DNA from 3 places in the Blautia sp. MSK18_10 genome. Region 2 is predicted to be linked to each of the others. Evidence: a T-box and tRNA genes for the amino acid it is inferred to sense, from the RefSeq annotation. Region 2 holds a T-box; the other regions hold tRNA genes.
The links. A T-box is a leader RNA that pairs with one kind of tRNA and senses whether it is charged. The one in region 2 lies ahead of thrS (threonine--tRNA ligase), so its partner is inferred to be a tRNA-Thr.
Positions count from the first base shown of each region.

Region 1 (2,276 bases), on a different contig from region 2:
CATGCTGTATCTGGATTATGGCAGAAATCCGGGAGAATGGACACCTAATATTTACGGAACCAATGAAAATCTGGATGCTCTGGAATTTCTGAAGCATCTGAATTCTGTGATAAAAGAGAGAAATCCCGGATTGCTTTTAGTTGCTCAGGAGAACGGACTCTGGCCGGAGCTGACAGACAGTGTGGAGAATGACCATCTGGGATTTGACTATAAGTGGAGTGGCGGATGGACAAAAGATCTGCTTGAATATCTGAGCAAGGATCCTATTGAGAGAAAGAATTACCATGATCAGCTGACTATGTCCATGCTCTATGCATACTGCGAACATTATATTCTGACGCTTGGCAGCAGGGATGTTGGTACATTGAAGGATTTCGCGGATAAGCTGCCGGGAAGTGAAGAACAGAAGAATGCGCAGATCAGAGAGGCTTATGCTTATATGATGCTTCATCCGGGATGCAAGATGATGGCACCGGATAAAGATATGCCAAAGGAACTGGAGGTATTTGTCAAAGACCTCAATAATATGTATCTTGCTCATCCTGCACTTTATCAGCTGGATGATGAATATGATGGATTTGAATGGGTTCAGCTGATGAAGTATGAGGAGAATGTGATCGCATTCATGAGAAAGACAGAGAAACCGGAAGAAACTGTTCTGGCTGTCTGCAATTTCGCGGCAATCCCATATGAAAACTACAATGTGGGAGTTCCTTTTGCCGGGAAATATAAAGAAATCTTTAACAGCGATGATAAAAAGTACGGTGGTAATGGTGTAGTAAATACGAGAGTTAAAGCAGCGAAGAAGGATGAGTGTGATGAGAGAGAGTATTCCATCACATTGAAGCTTCCGGCACTTGGCGTGGCAGTCTTTACCTGCACTCCGGAAGAAACAGAGAAAAAGCCTGCTGCTGAGCATAGCCAGATCAAGAAATCCATCACCAAGACAAGAACTGTACGAAAGGCTGCCGGGAAAACAAAAGTGGCTGTAAAAACCGCAGTGAAACCGGTGACGAAAAAGGTGACAAAAGAAGCACCCCAAATAGTGAATAAAACGGAGGAGAAAATACCGGTCAAAAAGGACTTGACAGAGAAGAAATAATATTATAAACTAAATGCTGTGGCTGTCAGAATTATCAATTTCTGACAGATTACAGCATAAGCTGAAATAGCTCAGTCGGTAGAGCACTTCACTCGTAATGAAGGGGTCGTGAGTTCGAGTCTCATTTTCAGCTTGAAAGATATTGGGCAATTGTAATTTTATAGAAAATCCGCTATACTGAAAAGCAGAGTATAGTGGATTTTTTATGTTTTTATGGAGGTGCGTATGGTGAGTACCTTAAAATTGCCGGTAGGAATTGAAATGATTGTAAAGAGAAATTTACGTTACTGTCCACACGCCACTATCCCGCGAGGTGTTTTGGCATGAATATGCAAAAATCCCGAGACATACAAGCCAAAATTCCATTGCCGCAGGCAATCTGGAATGAATTTTGGCTAAGTTACTGTGAACGGAGTGAACAGTAACAAATTTACTTGACAATCTCGGGCCTATCCTTTAATATAACTTTTGGATTATACCAAATAAATAATGACCGGGAATCTATCAAGAAGAATGGTTGATTTCCGGTTTTCTTATGTGGACATCATGGTCAGGAGTGCACGCAGACTGGATGGAACAAAAACGGACCGGATATATCTATAATTGGAAAAATGGACATATACAGATGCGAAACCATGCAGAGACTGGCACTGTAACAGGCGTCAGCATTGGCATAAACCGATGTAGGGGCGAGAGCTTTTACGCGTGGTTTCGTATCTTTTTTAGTATAAAGAGGTATCTTTTTTACATGAAAGGAGCTGAGTATAGTTGGCAGAGGTTTCACTTGAACTGAAGGAGATAAAGAAAAGTTTTACAGAAGGCGAAGCAGTTCTGGATAATATCAGTCTTGAGATCAGTAAAGGGGAGTTTATTACTTTGCTGGGATCTTCGGGATGCGGCAAGACGACAACACTTCGGATTATTGCCGGTCTGGAACAGCCCGATGCAGGAAGCGTCTGGCTGGACGGCAGGGAAGTGACAGGTCTGGAGCCGAACCAGAGGGATGTGAATACAGTATTTCAGAATTATGCCCTCTTTCCGCATATGAATGTTGCGGAGAATATTGGCTATGGTCTGAAACTGAAAAAAGTTCCTAAGAGTGAGATCAGGAAAAAAGTTTCTCAGATGCTGGAACTGGTGCAGCTTGAAGGATATGAAAAAAGAAAGCCTTCCG
Region 1 is NZ_JAJCGT010000016.1:17,434-19,709, reverse strand. Features, by position in the region: gene glgB (1,4-alpha-glucan branching protein GlgB) at 1-1,102, shown strand, start outside; tRNA gene LI074_RS08410 (tRNA-Thr) at 1,163-1,235, shown strand; gene LI074_RS08405 (ABC transporter ATP-binding protein) at 1,871-2,276, shown strand, end outside.
Region 1: it encodes a tRNA-Thr, which carries the amino acid that the T-box ahead of thrS (threonine--tRNA ligase) is inferred to sense. The anticodon was not compared.

Region 2 (2,276 bases):
CTTTTACCATCTGGTCAGGTCTTACGATCAGATGACCTTCGGAGATCGTGAACTGACGCACACGTGTCAGACCATGCATTTCCCCGGAATCCTCATTACGGAACAGAGTGGATGTTTCACCGTAACGAAGAGGCAGATCACGATAGCTGTGCTGTTCTGCTTTGTATACATAGTACTGGAATGGGCATGTCATAGGACGAAGCGCAAATACTTCTTTGTCTGTTTCTTCGTCGCCGAGAACGAACATGCCCTCTTTGTAATGATCCCAGTGTCCGGAAATCTTGTAGAGGTCGCTCTTTGCCATTAACGGAGTTTTTGTTCTGATATATCCGCGTTTTGTTTCTTCGTCTTCAATCCAGCGCTGAAGCTCCTGCATCATGATCACACCGTTTGGCATGATAAGTGGAAGTCCCTGACCGATCACGTCTACAGTTGTGAAGATCTTCATCTCACGGCCAAGTTTGTTGTGGTCACGTCTTTTTGCTTCTTCCATCTGTTCCAGATGTTCTTTTAACTCATCCTTGGAAGCATAAGCTGTTCCGTAGATACGTGTGAGCATTGCGTTCTTTTCGCTGCCTCTCCAGTAAGCGCTAGAAGAGGAGAGAAGCTTGAATGCTTTTACACCCTTTACACTCATAAGGTGAGGACCTGCGCAGAGGTCTGTCCAGTCTCCCTGGGAATAGAAAGAGATTTCGGAGCCTTCAGGAAGATCTTCGATAAGTTCTACCTTGTATGGTTCATTTTTCTCCTGGAAGTATGCGATGGCATCTTCTCTTGATTTTGTGAAGCGTTCAATCTTAGCGCCTTTTTTGATGATCTTTTTCATTTCTTTTTCGATTGCATCCAGGTCATCACGGGAGAATGGAGGGCAGTCGAAATCATAGTAGAATCCTGTATCAATAGAAGGTCCGATAGCAACCTTTGCATCCGGGAATAAGGTCTGTACTGCCTGGGCAAGTACGTGGGATGCTGTATGGCGGAGAACTGCAAGTCCTTTTTCATCTTTTGCTGTCAGGATGTTTAATTCGCAGTCACTGTCAATAACTGTTCTCAGGTCTACAACTTCTCCGTTTACTTCTCCTGCACAGGCAGCACGTGCAAGTCCCTCGCTGATGTCGTAAGCAATGTCGATTACGGATTTTGCTTCAGCGTATTCTTTTTTTGAGCCGTCTTTTAATGTTACGATCATGATGATTATCTCCTTTACGTTAGTATGGATTTGTTATAGTTGCTGTTCACTGTTGATATCCCGCGGAGCGTATTGTTGAGAACGGAGTGAACAGTAACAGTTTTTTGTACTGCGAAGGGGTAAAAGAAAGAATAAAAAAATCCCCTACAGTACGGTTAAATACTGTAGGGGACGAGATAACATTACTCGCGGTTCCACCCCGGTTGTTCTGATACATTACTGATGGATAAATCATCTGATCAGAACCGCTTCATTCGATGGTAACGGAATCACCGGACTGTATTAAAGTCACTCAGAGGTGGTCTTCGGCTGGTTCGCGATGAAATGCTTGCACCGGTATACATTTCTCTCTGTAACGTTCCTCAGCGTACTCTTCTCTTCAACGTTTTGATCCTTCTTATCTTTTCTGCCGCCTATTATAAACTTGCAAAGTGGGTTTGTCAATCAGTAAAATGCAAAAAGTTGATTTACGAAAATAGAGATTAATGTTATACTGACGAAAGTGAAAAACAATAAAAAACATGAAAGGAATCAGATAAATGAGCAGATGGGAAGAAAATATACGTAAAGTAATACCATATACACCAGGCGAGCAGCCCAATCAGCCGGATATGATCAAGCTGAATACCAACGAGAATCCGTATCCGCCGGCACCTGGAGTGGAGAAGGCGTTGAGGGAGATGGATACAGATACTATGAGACTTTATCCGGATCCTACAGCAGGAGAACTGGTACATGCCATTGCAAAGAATTACGGGCTGAAGGATGAACAGGTTTTTGTGGGAGTAGGTTCCGATGATGTGCTTGCCATGAGTTTCCTTACATTCTTTAATTCACAGAAGCCGGTCCTTTTTCCGGATATCACATATTCTTTTTATGATGTATGGGCAGACCTGTTTCGCATTCCATATGAGAGACCGGCACTGGATGAGAACTTTCATATAAGGAAGGAAGATTATTTCAGAGAAAACGGAGGAATTGTATTCCCGAATCCGAATGCGCCGACAGGTGTGGAGATGCCGCTGGAGGAAGTGGAGGATATTATCCGCCATAATCCTGATGTGATTGTGATCGTGGACGAGGCTTA
Region 2 is NZ_JAJCGT010000001.1:125,385-127,660, reverse strand. Features, by position in the region: gene thrS (threonine--tRNA ligase) at 1-1,189, opposite strand, end outside; T-box leader at 1,354-1,581, opposite strand; gene hisC (histidinol-phosphate transaminase) at 1,729-2,276, shown strand, end outside.

Region 3 (2,276 bases), on a different contig from region 2:
TTGCCAAGACTTCAGCAGGTGCATTAAACTATACACCTGTTGCAAAGGTTACCAATCTGGGACATACCATCGATGAACTGAAAGAACAGGGCATGTGGTTTGTATGTGCGGATATGGGCGGTGAAACCATGTACAATCTTAACCTGACAGGTCCGATCGGCGTAGTGATCGGCAATGAAGGTGAAGGTGTAAGCAGACTGATCCGTGAGAAGTGTGATTTCGTGGCATCTATTCCTATGAAGGGTGACATTGATTCCCTCAATGCATCTGTGGCAGCCGGAGTACTTGGATATGAGATTGTACGTCAGAGACTGCAGAAGAAGTAAGTTTATCTCAGACTGCTTGAATTTTTGCAGCAGAAAATTATTCCACAATATTGTTATGTTATAAGAAGCCCTCTGGGCGAATGATAGAGATTTTCAGAAAAACGGAAGGGTTAAATTGATGAAACAGTATGACGGAATTAAAGATGAAGAATTAATTTCCCGTTTCAAAAACGGGGAATCAGAAATCCTCGACTATCTGATGGAAAAATACAAGAACATGGTCCGCAAGAAAGCAAGGACCATGTTCCTGATAGGCGGGGAGAACGATGATTTGATACAGGAAGGTATGATCGGACTGTTTAAGGCAGTCCGCGATTACCAGCCGGACAGAGATGCTGCATTTCAGACCTTTGCCAGTATATGTGTGGACAGACAGATCTACAACGCCATCCAGAGCTCCAACAGGCAGAAGCACCAGCCGCTGAATTCCTATATTTCCCTCAGCGAACAGGATGGGGAAAATGAAGAACATCTTGGAGATAACTGGGGAGAGAACCCGGAGTCTATCATTATTGACCAGGAGAATGTCCAGGATCTGGAGCAGGAGATAACAGCAACGTTAAGTCCAATGGAGAACCAGGTTCTTGAATATTATCTGGCAGGAAACGGATACGGAGAGATTGCCCGGATCATGGGAAAAACACCCAAATCCATAGATAATGCATTACAGCGTATCCGAATCAAGATCAGAGAGCAGTTGGAGCAATATCAAAAATAGAAAGATATCTGTATAAAACCCAAAAATAAAAATCAAAAAGTTAAAAATAGGGATTGACAATACAAACAAGTTCTGATAGTATATTTAAATGTGAGCGGTAAATCCGACACAATGCTGATGTGGCTCAGAGGTAGAGCACTTCCTTGGTAAGGAAGGGGTCACGGGTTCAATTCCCGTCATCAGCTTTTTTTATTGCTTAAAAATAAAGGGTTTCTTGAACTTCAGTAACTCAAAAGTAATCAGAACAGAAGTTTTGATATACTTCTAAGAACTGTTTGTACTTCAAGAATGACAAGAGATATGTTATACTTACAGTGTTGTCCAACCGATACCCGGCAACGGGAGGAGGTGAAGTCTATATGGAGAATCTTGCTATTTCTTTTCTTGTCTCCTTTATGGCAAGCATAGCCGCCTATTATGTTTGCAAATGGTTAGACGGAGATAAGTAGGGCAACACTAACCTGGCAGTTTCTTGTCTACCATAAAAAATAAGAAGAAGCCCCCAGTATTCGCACTACTGAGGGCTTCATTCTTTTTGTCTACATGGACTTGCTATTTCTTTTCGCCTACTGGCATTATAGCATATGCAGATCAGGAAATCAATATGCAAGTGATTCTGAAACATTCTGAAACAAATAAAAAGTTACTGTTCACACACCACTGTCCCGCGAGGTGTTTTGGCATGAATATGCCAAAATCCCGAGACATACAAGCCAAAATTCCATTGCCGCAGGCAATCTGGAATGAATTTTGGCTACGTTACTGTGAACGGAGTGAACAGTAACGTCTGAGAAATATAAGGCCTGTCACTGTTGTGTAAACGGTTGACAGATGGAATTTCCAATGATAATATAAATTCATTCGACATAAAAAATATTCAGTTGTATTTTTTATATATAGATGTGTGATAAAACAGTATAAAATACGACAACAGGAGGGAAAAAGATGGAGAACGAAACAGTTTCCAAAAATTTTATTGAGAATATCATTGATAAAGATTTAGCAGAGGGTGTTTATGACACCGTGCATACGCGTTTCCCGCCGGAACCGAATGGATATCTTCATATCGGTCATGCGAAATCTATTCTTTTAAACTATGGTCTTGCACAGGAATATAACGGCAAGTTCAACATGCGTTTTGATGATACAAACCCGACCAAAGAAAAGAGTGAGTTTGTAGAATCCATCAAGGCAGATATCAAATGGCTTGGTGCAGACTGGGAAGACAGACT
Region 3 is NZ_JAJCGT010000017.1:30,208-32,483, forward strand. Features, by position in the region: gene rlmB (23S rRNA (guanosine(2251)-2'-O)-methyltransferase RlmB) at 1-326, shown strand, start outside; gene sigH (RNA polymerase sporulation sigma factor SigH) at 442-1,044, shown strand; tRNA gene LI074_RS08730 (tRNA-Thr) at 1,158-1,229, shown strand; gene LI074_RS08735 (glutamine--tRNA ligase/YqeY domain fusion protein) at 1,990-2,276, shown strand, end outside.
Region 3: it encodes a tRNA-Thr, which carries the amino acid that the T-box ahead of thrS (threonine--tRNA ligase) is inferred to sense. The anticodon was not compared.